DNA from 2 places in the Desulfuribacillus alkaliarsenatis genome. Region 1 is predicted to be linked to the other one. Evidence: riboswitches for the same ligand, from Rfam matches in the RefSeq annotation. Region 1 holds a riboswitch; the other holds the start of a gene.

Region 1 (7,591 bases):
TAAAATCTCTGTAGGCACCCCGGGTAGGAGTCGACTTCCTTCTGCCGAGCGGTATTCAATCTGATAATCTTGATTTAGAAAAAGGTACCTATAATCAGCGTTATCAGCTTCATTTTCTGCAATTATTTCTTCCACACTTTTCACCTGGGCAGGATTGATAAGCTCCACTTCCCTAGCCGTGCGTATTTCATTAACAATTGCGTCAATCGTAGCCCGGGTCATTTGTTGCGTTTGCGATTTAGTAGTACCTTTATTATAGACAACAAATTGGTTCTGCCATAAAAATTGATAGGTAATTGTAGAGATTATTCCTAAGATAACCATAGCAACAATTAATTCAACAAAGGTAACGCCTTTTTTGTTCTCTAGATATGTTTTCATTCTGAAAACCTCACAATGCTTAGTCCATATAGAATTTCATCAATTGGGCAAATATGCACGAACTGAAATTGTTCGTTGTTCACTTTCATGATTAATAACAATCTTGTTGGCTGGTCTCGTGACCACATTTCCGTTAGTAGAGAAACGAATGAAACCTTCGTTATGTGGATATTCAACGTAAGTAATATCGAATTCCTCACTATATATGTCACCATCGTTTTCTTCATCAAACCCGAATACCAACACTTCTTCCATTACCGTTTGTACCTGAGCTAAATCTTGACTTCGGTCTCCCATCCAGCCTACTGTCTGATAGCTCCCAATAAACAGTCTAGAAAACGTCACAACAATCACGCTCAATATCACTAATGCTACAAGCACTTCAATCAAAGTAAGTCCTTCTCTATTGGAAAGTCGTCGGTGCAAATCCTCCACCTCCTAGACCAGTATCTACACACGTACCTAAATCAATCTCCTGCGGATTATTGATTTTTATCAGCTTATTCTGAATATCATAAGCACTACTTAGGTCCGTTCCATCTTCAAAATAATAATAGCCTGATTGTAATTCTGACAACATGACTTTCTCTTCGATTCGGTTCTGTCCATGGGTATCGTATACCCAAATCTTATCACTAAAGTAGACTACGCCTCTCTTTTTATCATCCTCTTGCGTTGGTAGCTCGCAGCCGATTGCTTCATTTGTTCTTAACACAATCGCTCCTACTCGTGATGGACTATGCTGCTCTAATAGAATTTCCCCAGAAAAATAGATGAAATTTGCATATACATACTGTAATCCATCATGATGGTCAACTACCATATCATCTAAAAAGTAAATGGCAGGTGCAGCTATCGGTCGTGTACCATTGTTATCCATAGCAATTTCATTATTGCTTCTAGATCTTATAATAACTGGTTCATCGCTACTGTGCCCTGGATTTCCAGGCTGTATCTTCCCGCTAGGATTTAACCATTGATTCGTCCTGTCTTTTGCGTCTAGTTCATTCCAGAAGCTATCATTTGAGTCAGGAAATGTACTCGGAAATCCACCAGCATTGTAAACGAAATTACGAATTAAGTACTGCGTACCTGATCTATATTTTCCACGGACGACAATGCTGCCTGTTGTTCCTGGTGCCCCTGACGGATGCTCGCTAATCACACAGACGATAATCTCGCTATCGGTAGCACTAGGATTATCTGCAAAGAATATATCGGCAAGTCTTTTTCTACTCGTATCATAATAGCCTTCAATGCCAGAACTTACTGACATTTGCTCAAGGCTAAAATCTCCCTCCTCAGGCGTACCATAAAAATAAAACGAATATGGTCTACCACCAATCTCATATTCGCTATTACGCATTAAATCTAAGGCGAGTTCGACTCCACTCCGTGCCAAATAATAAGCTTGAAGGTTATGATCTTCTCGTGTCGTTTGATTAATCTCTGAATAAGTGTATGTGGCAAAAGCACCGCCTACAATTAATAACGATATCATCACCATAACTACTAATGGCAATGCAATTCCCCTTTGATTTTTTATATTACAAAACACGGATTGTATCCTCATCGTCTCACCTCAAAAATGTTACTAAACGTGTGTACTAATTACTACTTAAATCAGTACTACTTCTATTAAACTTCTTACATATAAGTTCAGGTGGTTGATTCCCCTTACCAGGTACGAATATATACTGCTCATCTGATAAATCCCAAAGTAAGCTTGTTCTATCCTGCAACTCTTCTAAACTACTAGGATAACTATTGTAAATACTATGATAATAAACAACTGCATTACGAAATGCGACAAGATTATTCTCACATATTCTCTCGTCTAACTGACTTGTAGAATAATGAATAAGTGCAAGAACAACAACACCTATAATTACTGTATATATTATGACTCTATACAACGAGAAGTCTTTATTTCTACTTTTTGATTTAGCTGCATCTTTATCTTTCTCAACATTCCACTTTCGGTTTGTGTACATGTGGCTCACTCCCTAAGATTTTTGGAGCGTGTATATAATGCATGATAATAAATTGGTAAAAATAGTGATTTCATTTAGAAAACCCGACCCCCTTTAAGGGATCGGGTTATGCCCGTAAAAGACTAAGGTGTAGGTGGGTCATTTGGCAATAGTCTTAAATATATTTCCTTAGGAAAACCTGAACCAACAGTTCCGGATTCAACTACATCATCATCAGAGAAAGTATTTTCAAGTGTATCAAAAGCTTTCTCTGGTACTTGAGGTACTAATAAGAATGTTCCATCACCAGTATCCAACGAATCAGCGCCACTAGGTCCTATTATAGAATAATATCCGCCAAAAGGAGCAGTACCTAGAGGTTTCTCAAGCATTGCCATAAATGCAGCATAATCATCAGCATTTTCGCCTGTAACATTACCATTAGACTCTACATCAAACGTAATATCCGCAGCTGGATTCTCAGAAGTAACCAACAACGCCGCTGTTTTAGCTGCTCTGTACTCAGAAACTACAGCCGATGCTCTACTTTTCTCAATCTGTGCAAAGATGTTTGGCGTGATTATCGCCGCTAGGATACCTATGATTGCAATTACTACTAATAGCTCTACTAATGTAAAACCTTTTTGATTTTTCTTCTTTCTTTTTTGGAAGAATTGCATGTTTTCACTCTCCTGTTATTTTTTGTTTTGAATTTTTTGATAGGCTTGACTACATTATACGTGATAAGAGTGATAAAGTTTCCTAAATTATTTCTCAATTTTTCTTTAAACATCTTTAAACGCATAAAACCGAGCCAAACTTACCTTTTTACTAATGAAAGAAATAAGTGCGGATCGGTTTCACTATTAGCTCCCTTTAACCCAAGTGACCAGTTACAGATTAAAGTTCCTAGCATTCCATGTTTTGCATTTGTAATTTTTAATATTTCTAATATAATTCTACCATCTAAAGCCCTATAAATCAATAAATTAAACGTTATTTATAATTCTTTTTTACCAGGACAAACTTCCTTTTTGTTCCATGTTTTATAGCTTCATAAAGTCGCGCATAGCTAGACCGCTTGCAAGGCTAAATGATGGATCAAGTTCTCCATAGACTCCCACTAAAACTGGCAAGCCAAGTTCAGCCTCAAGTGTGGTATCTAAGCCTTGGAGCTCGGCGCAACCACCAGTAATGATAAGTCTATCAAGTCGTACCTTTGCTTGCATTTGATAGAAGTCTATTGAACGCTGGATTTCCTGCGTAAGAGACCCTAGGGTATCGCTTATCGATTGTACAATTAAGCTGTCACTATAATCATCAGTAGATTCAGGACTTGCTAGTTCTATTACGTTATCCTGATTAAGCTTTTGTTTATGCTTTAAGTCGATTGCTGCGGCTACTTCTTTACCTGCAGATTGAATTATCGCTTCAGTCATCTGCAGTCCAGCAATCGGAATTGTTCTTGTAAACTGTATATTATCTTCTTTAAACACTACTAAATGGCAGTTGCTGTGACCCATATTCAAAATTGCTTGGTTCTTCAATGTCTCATCGTAATAATAGGAGTACCAGAGACGATAAAGGGCTAAGGGTTCAATTTCAATTCCATATGGATTAAGTTTAGCTTCCTCTAAAACCCTACAATAGGTATTGATAATGTCCTTAGGTACAGCTGCTAATAAAAGGTTATAGTGAGGTGCATTATCGACTGTAACCTCGCCTAGAATACTATAATCTAGATATAGCTGGTCAATCGGAGTCGGAATATACTTATCAGCTTCGAATTCTAGTGCTTGGTCTAGCTCATCTAAAGGCATAACAGGCAACTTTAGCGTCCGTGTAATAACATGCTTACCACTTACCGCTACATTAAGAGTCGCTCCGCTCTTTAATTTACCTTCATCCTTAAGCTCTAAGAGAGCTTTGGTTACAGCAGAAACGTCCTTAATTGCTCCATCAACTAAAGCATTAGCTGGAATCCTTGCCATGCCATATGTTAAGACTTCATGGTGGTTTTCCTCATCACCCTTTTTAAGCTCCACCATCTTAATAGAGAAGCTACCAATATCCAAGCCTATATGATCAATTTTTCTCTGTAGCAATCGACGTAAAATTTTCATATATATCCTTGCTCCTCTACTATAGTAAAACTAGCAATCAATTAAAATAATGAAAAATAATAACTAATAAATGTATTACCCCATAGCAGGACTAGCATCGCAGCAATAACTAGAAATGGGCCAAAGGGGATTGGTTTGCCCTTCTGATATCCATAACGAACAATCTGATATAGTCCATAAACACAGCCAATTAATGATGCTATAAACAGCAGTAACATCATTTGCTGCCAGCCTGTAAAAAGTCCAATAGCAAAGGCGAATTTAATATCACCGCCGCCCATTCCACCACGTGAGGCAACGGCTAAAAACCACAGGATTCCCCCGCCTAGTAGACTACCTATTAATGCCTGGATAATTGGAATAGTAAGACCCAGTAAACTCGTACCTATTCCTATAATAAATATAAACAGGTTAATTTCATCTGGAATAATCATGTGCTCGATGTCGATTATAAATATTGCTATAAAACATGCTGCTAATACCCAATAAATAATAGTCAACCAGCTAAAACCCGTAATCATAAAAATAATAATAAATATAATTCCCGTAAACACTTCTATTAACGGATATCTAATAGATATTTGAGCCTGACAGCTAGCACACTTACCCCTTTGCCAAATATAACTTAGCACTGGAATCAATTGCTTCCACGTTAAGGTAGTTTCACAAAACGGACAATAGCTTCTTGGCTTTATAACGGACTGCTCATTAGGGAGTCGGTATATAACTACATTTAAAAAACTGCCAATTACTGCACCAATTATAAAAATATAGCCATAAACCAATGCCATCATATATTATCCCTTTCACCTTACAATAGATAAACAATCATTACCTCAAAATCAGATTAAAATTCGCAAAGGCTGCAGTTAAATCCCTATAGTCACCAATACCATCTTCACTACCGATGAACTCTACCCTAACCGTTAATCGTTTAGCATTCTCTAGTCCGTCAAACTTTATCCATCTAGCATAATGTGCAGGTTTTACTGGATTGTCCTCATTAATTCTTAGTGCCGGACTATCTATTAAGCGATCATCGGCATAAAAGCTGACAATAAAATTACTTGAGCTATTCTGTGTATGGTCTTCTACCCCAACATAGGTCTCAAAGCCCTTGTATTGCTGATCTAGCTTAACAACAAACTCCGCACGGCTAGTACCCTGATTGTCCACTAACAGACCAGAGCTAAACTGACGTTGAGCAATGCTTACACGCTGATCAGTTGACAGGTAAAACGGTCCTACATTTCTTAACACTGACAATTGACTAATAGAATGAGATGCGGCTTCTAGTCTTGGTGTCGTCAGAATAACTCGACCATCCTTCTCGTCCCAATCAACTCCAACTCCTAACGCTTCTGAGACTGTTCTTAGTGGGACCATAACCCGCCCTTGATCTACAATCACGAAGGAATCATCAGTGCTCTCAATCTTTTCTCCGTCAACGAAGATATTAATCGTCTTGTATAGCACCTCTAGTTGTGTACGGATTTCTGATGACTGAGCAGAAGCTATAGTTATAAAAAAACTAGTAGAAATAATTGCAATAGCTAAAATTAGTAACTTCTTCATGCGTCTTTTGATTTTTATACTTTTTTCATTATCATAACGTTCTTGCCGCATTTCGGTTCCTCCTGTTAGGCGGTTTTCGTCTATCTTGGAAAAGTCATCTATCTTACTTCTCGTTGCGTTGGAAAATCATACCGTGGAGTCCTTATTGACTCTTGGAATCCTGGGTCTTGCTGTGACGGTGGTTGTTCAATTATTGGTTGTTCAACACCGTCTGTTACAACGGGAACTGTAGGATAAAAAATATTCCCACGGGACTCAAGCTCCAGTAAACGCTCCTTCGTATGCCTTGCCTCTTCAACACCAAATGCAAATAATTGAAGCTCTAACCAAACGTTTTCAGTGCGATTTGGGACAAAGGAATCGTAATAATCTAAACGCATATAGGTTGGCTGAAGTGCCTTTTCCTGGTTATCAAGGTAATGCAAATATTCTTGCATTGATTCAGTTGAGCCCTTTGCTTTTAACGTGTAAGGGACTTCCCAAATGCTATCTCGCCCTTGGATTGACCCTTGATTTAAGGATAGCAGTTGAAACTTCGGGTCTCTAACTTGCGACTGATTTCCAAGCACAAGTAATGGATCACCCTTAAGCACTTCCCAATCAAAACGCTTCATAGACTCTTCTATGGAAGAACGTTTTTCTAGCATCCTCTGCTCTACATCCTTCCCACCTCCAATAGTGCGCTGAAGTTGGGTAATATTTGCTTCAATGCTAGTTTTCTTCCCCTTTAAGCTTGTATACTCAGGAACAAACCATCTGAAAATAGCCCAATAGGAAGCTAGTAATGCTATTACAACAACTAACACTACAAGGAGCTTACGATCCCGTTCAGTCATGGTTAATTGTATATCTTTTAGCTTAGCAAACATAGACCATCCTACCTTCTACTGAGTTATACGACCTTGTATTGAAAACTCTATTAATGAAACAGTATCAAGCGTAATTTCTGCTGAATAATCGATTACAACCTTATCTGTATAAGAAAGCTGATTTAATATATAGGCAAGCTGTCCTACCGATGCCACAGATTGACTATAGCCTTTCATATTAAAGTGAAGGCGTTCATGCTGTAAATTTACATTAGTCTGTTCTGTATCTTGACTATCTGAGTCATTCATTACCTGATACAGTTCAATGGTTGTATACCAAATGTCTTTAGGTGTTGATTCTGTAACATCCTTTAAAAACTCATTAAGCGGTATTGACTGTACACCTAAAGTGTCATATTTCGTCCACTGCCCTTCTAGCTTTACAAGCTCCTCTTGAATCGACAGCAATGATGCACTCTGTTCGGATAATAGTCTTTGCTGACTTTCTAGTGAAGTTATTTCCCGTTCTAAGGCATACAATTGATATTTCCCAAGAAATAAAAAGGCAATGAAGCTTATGACGAAAAGGCTAATAATTGCCTTCTGCAAAAAAGCCTTCGTGTCTACTTCGTACCTTTGCTGATATTCAATTGGCAGAAGATTCATCTTTTTACTTATCATGCTATTGCCTACCAATCTGTTAAATTTCTACTAGAGTTATATAAGCTTG
Region 2 (7,591 bases), on a different contig from region 1:
TGCAGGAGAAGTTGTAGTTATGCCAGCAAATATTCCTCATGCACTAGGTGCGGTAGAGCGTTTTAAAATGTTTTTAGTCGTTGTTAAACCTTAGTAAAAAGCCGACAAAATAAATACCTAACATAATAAATATTCTAGTTAATGCCTCTACAAACAACTTGAAATGTTGCTTTTGTAGGGGTTTTCATTGTGGATTATAAAATTTCTTTATGAAAGTAATAAAGTAAGATACAATGGTATTAAGAAAAATATGGGTGTAGGGGGAGTTAGAATGTCTGCTCAGTACTGGGAATCGATTATTGATGCATTATTTCATAACAGTCCTGATGCTATTGTGTACTTTGATAAGGAAGAACGGATTCGGAATGTTAATCAGAAATTTTCGGAGATTTTTGGCTACACCCTAGAACAAGTACATGGTAAAAATGTTAATGAAGTAGTAGACCCAGAAAACAGAATGCATAATTATGCATCTGCGGAAATTCTGCAGGGCAAGAATATTATTAGGGAAACTGTTCGTTATACTAAAGATGGAAATGAAGTGCCTGTAATTATAAGGGGAGTCCCACTGATGTTAGATGGTGAGGTCGTCGGGGGATACGGAACATATATCAATATGACTGATTTAAGCTTAGCTAAAGAGCAGGTTAGCATCTACTCCCATGCATTAGAATATAGCCCTAATTCAATTATAATGACAGATGTACAGGGGACCATTACATATGTTAACAATCGTTTTACTAAAGTGACAGGTTATTCGTCGGAAGAAGTAATTGGCAGCAATCCCCGTATCTTAAGCTCTGGCAATACAGCAGAAGAGGTTTATGCTGATCTTTGGAATACAATAAAAATTGGTGGTATATGGCGTGGAGAATTGCAAAACCGAAAGAAGAATGGTCTGTTGTTCTGGGAGTCTGTTTCTATATCTAGTATAAAGAATGTCGATAATGAAATAATCCGTTTTGTAGCCGTCAAAGAAGATATTAGCGAGCGAAAAGAGCTAGAACGGAGCAATTACTACCTAGCATATCATGACCCGTTGACGGGACTACCTAATAGAGTAAGCTTTATTAACCACATTAATAGACTTCTTGATGACAAAGGTCACAAAGATTTTGCAGTATTGATCATTGATCTTGATCGTTTTAAAAATATTAACGATTCCCTAGGGCATGATTTTGGAGATCTTTTGCTACAAGCTGTAACTGAGCGATTACAGGAAAGCTTAGACAGCAAATCTAGAGTTTTTCGGGTTGGTGGAGATGAGTTTACCGTTGTATATGAAGGAAGTCAGAAATTAACGGATACTGCTGAGAATATCCTAACGATTTTTAAGGAGCCCTTTGAAATAATCGATAGGCGAATTTACATGACTGTAAGTGTGGGGGTGAGTATTTATCCGCAAGATGGCATTGAAGTCAATATGTTATTAAAAAATGCTGATGTAGCAATGTATGCTGCAAAAAATAAAGGTAGAAATCAGTATGTTTTTTACCAAACTTCAATGAATGAACGTGCCGAAGAGCTGCTGCTATTAGAAAATGAGTTAAGACAAGCGCTAGAGAAGGAACAGCTAGTTTTATATTATCAGCCTCAAATAGATATAAAAACTAAAAATATAATCGGATTAGAAGCGTTGGTTAGGTGGAATCATCCAAGGTTAAAGTTTGTGTCCCCTGCGGATTTTATACCATTAGCTGAAGAGACAGGTTTAATTGTGCAGATTGGTGAGTGGGTGCTAAAGACAGCGTGCAAGACAATGAAAAAGTTATTAGAGACAAACTTTCCAGCGACTAATATGGCGGTTAATATATCTGTAAAACAATTTACGCATCAAGGCTTTATAGAGACGGTAGAACAGGCATTACAGGAGGCTAATTTAGAGCCGCGCTATTTGGATTTAGAGGTTACAGAGAGCTTGGCCATGAATGATGTAGAGTGGGTGGCTGAGACGTTGCATGTTCTCAGGAGAATAGGTGTAACGATTTCGATTGATGATTTTGGTACTGGTTACTCTTCTTTGAACAATTTTAGAAGCCTTCCGATTAACAAGCTAAAGATAGATAAATCATTCGTAAATAGGGTCACCTTTGACCAAAAGGATGATGCTATTGTTAAATCTGTGATAAATCTTGCCCATAGCTTAAACCTTACGGTGATTGCTGAAGGTGTAGAGACTTTAGATCAGTTTGAATTACTTCGTAATTATCGCTGTGATGCATTTCAAGGATATTTATTTAGTAAGCCCGTTCCAGAGGGGAAGTTAAATTCATTGCTAATGTCACTAAAATAGTTAGCAATAGAAGGAAAATTGTTAAAAAGCAGAAAAATGTAGAAATTTATTGCAAAAATATATTGAAGTTAATAGATAGGTGATGTAGTATACTAGTTGGGAAATTAAACGTAGGTAATTGGTCGTATTTGTCGCTAAGCACAATAATATAAAATGTTCAGAAAATAGCAAACTGACTGAAAGGTCAGGACGCAAAGCTATGGGTCTAAGTCTATGTAATATAGATATGATAGCCAAGTTGCCTAACATTCTAAGAAATGGGGGTAGCTATTTATAGCTGCCCTATTCTGTTTTTCTGGATATTGGTAATAAGTTTACTTTGTTTGACAAAATAAGCCAAATAATAAGTGCGTAATGATCTAATATTTCCAAATAGAAGTATGTGTTAATGAAATAGTTGGAGATGAGGAGGAGTGTAATGAAAAGGACTACGTTTGTAATTATAGCAAGTTTTATGGTTCTAGCAGTTGTATATCCGGTGTATGGACAAGCTGATGAACAAATTAGAGTTTCTGGAGCAAGTACGATGTTTCCGTTTGTTGCAGAAATATTGGAGCTACACAAAGAAATACATGGTGTGGAATTTGAGATTGCTGCTGGTGGAAGTGGAACAGGGATTAATAATACTATCTCTGGAGCATCGGATATAGGAATGGCTTCAAGGTCAATAAGTGATAGTGAGAAGCTGCAAGTAGAAGATTTATTAGTTGGATTAGATACAATTGTCTTCGTTGTTAACGAAAGGAATCCAATTAATGAAATTTCACAAGCTCAATTAAAGGAAATGTATAGTCAAGAAAACGTAACCTGGGAGCGTTTTGGTTGGACTAATACACCTATTGTATTAGTATCTAAGGAGATAGGTAGAGCTACACTTGATCTGTTCGAAGATTTTGCAGGAATAAAAAGCCCATACAGGGAGCAACAAGAAACGCCTAAAATTTTAGAAAGTGCCATAGAAGTAGGGGCTAACCTTGAGGTTGCGACTATAGTAGGAGGAATTCCAAATGCTATAGGTTACTTATCTTTAGGGACTGCTGTAGAGTTGCAAGAACGCGGTATGCCAATCAAGATATTACGCTTAGAAGGCGTAGAAGCTACGACTGATAATATCGTAAATGGAAGTTATCCTATCTTAAGGGAATTGAATGTGGTTTATCGTGCAGATAATGAAGCCAAGGTCCAATCACTATTAGAGCTATTACTTAGTGACCAAGGGCAGGAAATTATTGAAAAACACTCATTCATTCCAGTGAATTAAGGAGGGCATCATGAAAATATCTATTGGTAGAAAAATCATTATTCCCTTTGCAGTTCTTGGGATATTCACTGTAATCGCGCTGATTGGGAGCTTTGTTCATCAAAACAGTACGATGTCGTCGTTGTTAGAATTAGAGCATAATGTAGCATATATAGAAAGCCAATCAAAAGAAATAGTAAGTGATATTAAAAGTGGTATTTTAACTAATGACGATGAATATGCGATTTTGGCTGCTCAAAAATCATTAGCGGTGTTTGATGCTATAGAACACTTAAAGGATCAAGTTCCAGAGCAGGCAGCAATTATAGAAAGAGAATATACCGACTTCTATACAAGTATAGTAGCTGTTCAGGCAGTATTTTTAGAAAACAGGACGGAGGAGGGTGCTGTCCGTCTGCAGGAAGTATCAGATAGGGAGCAAGCCTTGAATGCAGTATTCAATGATGTAAAAATGGAAGTGGAGCATCATTACAATCAAGCACAGCAACTCATTGCAATTATGCTGGGAGTTGTTATTGCTGCCTTCGTTGTCATGATTACAGTTGTAAGGTTTATAATATTACCTAAATTAATTATCAATCCAATTAAGGAGACTGTTAAGTTTGCTGAAGCATTTGGTGAAGGCGACTTAACGAAAACTGTCCCTGTCTATTATGATGATGAAATAGGCGACCTTGGAAAAGCATTAAATCAAGGGATTGAAAAAACTCGTAGTGTAATGAGAAATGTATTAGATGCTGCTAATGACGTAAGCGCATCAAGCGAAGAGTTATCGGCAACCACTGAAGAAATATTAGCACAGACACAGACGGTAAAGCATAGCAGTCAGGAAATTGCTACTGGTATGGATATTACGAAGGATACAATGCAGTCAGTTGAAGTGTTTGGTGATCAGGTAGTTGATGCAGCATCTACATTAGCTGGGAAAGCCGATTCTGGACACCAATCTGTAAAAGAAATTGAAGAACGTGCTACGAGATTAAAGCATAACGCGGAGCTTTCCTTGGAGAATAGTCAGAAAATGTACGAAGATAAAAGAGTACAGGTTGTAAAGGCGATTGAGGAAGGGAAAATTGTAGAAGAAATAGGTAAGATGGCTGATACAATTTCTGGCATTGCCGAGCAAACTAACCTACTAGCGTTAAATGCTGCTATTGAGGCTGCTCGTGCAGGAGAGCAAGGAAAAGGCTTTGCTGTTGTTGCTGATGAAGTCCGTAAGCTAGCTGAACACTCATCAACGACTGTTTCTGAAATACAAACTACAATTTCACTTGTTCGCGAAGCCTTCAATAATTTATCAGTTAATACGGAGGAAATTCTTAAATATATTAACGAAATAGTAGCCAAAGACTATCAAGAAATGGTTACTAATGGACAAGCATACCTTGAGGATGCAGAACTTGTAAGTAACCTAGTAGCTGATTTCGCAGCAACCAGTGAACAATTAAAAGCATCTATGCAAGAAATTGATCGAGGGTTAAAGGACGTTTCTGAGGGTCTTGAAGAAGCAACAGCAAGCTCTCATGGGATTAATAGTAATATCTCTGAAACTGCTGGAGCCGTAGAAGATATAGCGAAAGTTACACAATCGCAAGCAGAGCTGGCAGAAAAGCTGAATGAGCTTGTGCAACGCTTTAAAGTATAATTCAAACTTAATATAATCTAGAGGAGCTGTCTATGTGTTTTAGGCAGCTCCTTTTGCATAGCCAAAATTTATAGTTCGTGTGTATATGTGTTAGACTAAATAACTACATATAAAATCAAAATTATAAATAATAAAGTTTAACCTCACTACAAATTGAAATAATATATTGGAGGACGAGATTTTGAAGAATTATATTTTTGACTTAGATGGAACCTTATTTCAAGCAGATTTAGTTGCCATACCAGCATTTAAACAAACCTTTGCGCGTCTGCGTAAGGAGGGTCTCTATGCAGGTCAACCACCTAAACGAGAGCAGCTCTTATCAATGTTTGGCCATACCCTTGATAACATATGGGACCAAATCCTGCCAGATACAGAAGCCACTGTTAAAACTAAAGCCGATGATTACATGATATATTACGAACAAAAATACATTGATGATGGCAACGGAAAACTATACGAGGGTACAGAACAATTATTACAACACCTAAAAGCTAATGGGAAGCGTTTATTTGTAGCTAGTAATGGTGCAGAAGCATATGTTAAACATGTAGTACATAGGATGCAAATAGCGCAATACTTCGATAAAGTTTACAGTGCAGGGGAATTTAACACGAGTACGAAGGTAGACTTAGTGGACAGGATTATAACTGACTACCAGCTTAAAAATGATATAACATGTATGATTGGTGACAGAGAGACAGATATAGAAGCGGGTGTCAAGAACAGCTTAATGTCAATTGGTTGTTTATATGGCTATGCTAGAGACGAGCAAGAGTTTGAACAAGCCAATTATAAGATAAAAGAAATATCAGATGTAACAAAAATTTCAATATAATAAGTTGCTTGATATGTGCACAATATATTAAAATAGGGTTATAAGGTCAAAGTAAGTCAAAGTCAAACAGGTCATTAGCCCGTTTGGGCAGATTAACATAATGTAGGTGATGTAGAATGCTGAGCGTTTCAAATATTATTGAGAAACATATAAAGGAACTTTTTCTAAAAAGTAACGTGTCCATGATTGAAATAAAGCGAAACGAGATGGCTGATCGATTTGACTGTGCTCCTTCGCAAATTAACTATGTGATGCAGACGAGATTTAGTCTAGAGAAAGGCTATATTGTAAAAAGCAAGCGTGGTGGTGGCGGATTTATTAGAATACAAAAAATAGATATACCTAAACAAAGAAGTCTTCATCGGGCTGTCATGCAATTTGTAGGAGAAGAGGCATCACAGGAACAGAGCCTAGGTATAATACAAAGGCTTCATGATGAGCGTGTCATTACCAATCGCGAAAAGCAAATGCTTAAGGCCGCTATGTCAAGGGATGTACTGGGGGATGACGTAGCTTTCAAGAATAAATTCCGGGCAAAGCTATTGGGTGCTATGTTTTCAGCAATCCTTGGCAAAGACCTGTGAGCAAGGGAACTATTATATTATCGCAAGGAGGAGTCGACATGGATTGTCAAGAATGTAAAAAGCGACCAGCAGCTGTACATTTGACAAAAATTATTAACAATAAAAAAAGCGAAATGCACTTATGCGAACAATGTGCTAAAGAAAAAGGGGACGTTTCTGCTAACTTTTCATTCCACGACTTATTATCGGGACTGCTTAATTACGACAATAATAAAACTAATGTGTTTGAGCAAAAGCAATGTCAACAATGTGGTATGACATTTCAACAATTTTATAAGGTAGGAAAGCTGGGCTGTGCTGACTGCTATCAATATTTTGGCGAGCAATTAGACCACATACTTAGGAAGGTCCAAGGTAAGCTAGGCCACACAGGAAAAATACCTAAACGTATAGCGGGAGATATATCCGTGAAACGACAAATCAGCCAGCTACGTCAGCAGCTACAAAACAGTATTTATGAAGAGCGGTTTGAAGAAGCAGCAGCGTTCAGGGATCAAATCAAAGCCTTAGAAAAGCAATTAGAGCAATAAGGAGGGATTTGCCATGGAGAAATATATAGACAAAGGTCTGAGCGATTGGATGCAGCAGGATGGTCCAGAATCAGATGTTGTTTTAAGCAGCAGAGTAAGACTAGCTCGCAATATTAAAGGCTTACCCTTTGCGCCTTTAATGACTGACAAAGCCACAAAACAGCTTATTGACCAAGCGCGAAATGCCATGAACCAACAATATCTACAGGAGTTAGGGTCGTTTGAGCTATTAAAGCTTAAGGATATAAGCCCGTTAGATCGAAAAATATTAGTCGAGAAGCACTTGATAAGTCCTAAGCTCGACAGTGAATATATGCAAACAGCTGTCGTGCTGAAAGACGATGAGGCAGCGAATGTTATGCTTAATGAAGAAGATCATATGCGAATTCAATGTATATTTCCAGGATTCCAGCTACGAACGAGCTATGATTTAGCTAACC

The links. A riboswitch is a leader RNA that binds a small molecule or an ion and turns the genes downstream of it on or off. The one in region 1 is predicted to bind cyclic di-GMP.
Region 2: another riboswitch for cyclic di-GMP. It lies ahead of BHF68_RS03985 (phosphate ABC transporter substrate-binding protein); the one in region 1 lies ahead of BHF68_RS15680 (prepilin-type N-terminal cleavage/methylation domain-containing protein).

What each region holds. Positions count from the first base shown of each region.
Region 1 is NZ_MIJE01000001.1:250,574-258,164, reverse strand. Features, by position in the region: gene BHF68_RS01245 (PilW family protein) at 1-381, opposite strand, end outside; gene BHF68_RS01240 (type IV pilus modification PilV family protein) at 421-807, opposite strand; gene BHF68_RS01235 (hypothetical protein) at 785-1,954, opposite strand; gene BHF68_RS01230 (hypothetical protein) at 1,989-2,375, opposite strand; gene BHF68_RS15680 (prepilin-type N-terminal cleavage/methylation domain-containing protein) at 2,498-3,034, opposite strand; cyclic di-GMP riboswitch class II at 3,198-3,281, opposite strand; gene pilM (type IV pilus assembly protein PilM) at 3,401-4,477, opposite strand; gene BHF68_RS01215 (prepilin peptidase) at 4,519-5,271, opposite strand; gene BHF68_RS01210 (stalk domain-containing protein) at 5,309-6,103, opposite strand; gene BHF68_RS01205 (hypothetical protein) at 6,151-6,921, opposite strand; gene BHF68_RS01200 (PilN domain-containing protein) at 6,937-7,542, opposite strand.
Region 2 is NZ_MIJE01000002.1:67,091-74,681, reverse strand. Features, by position in the region: gene BHF68_RS03995 (cupin domain-containing protein) at 1-94, shown strand, start outside; gene BHF68_RS03990 (sensor domain-containing protein) at 272-2,293, shown strand; cyclic di-GMP riboswitch class I at 2,450-2,539, shown strand; gene BHF68_RS03985 (phosphate ABC transporter substrate-binding protein) at 2,712-3,554, shown strand; gene BHF68_RS03980 (methyl-accepting chemotaxis protein) at 3,565-5,199, shown strand; gene BHF68_RS03975 (HAD family hydrolase) at 5,381-6,037, shown strand; gene BHF68_RS03970 (CtsR family transcriptional regulator) at 6,154-6,621, shown strand; gene BHF68_RS03965 (UvrB/UvrC motif-containing protein) at 6,660-7,151, shown strand; gene BHF68_RS03960 (protein arginine kinase) at 7,165-7,591, shown strand, end outside.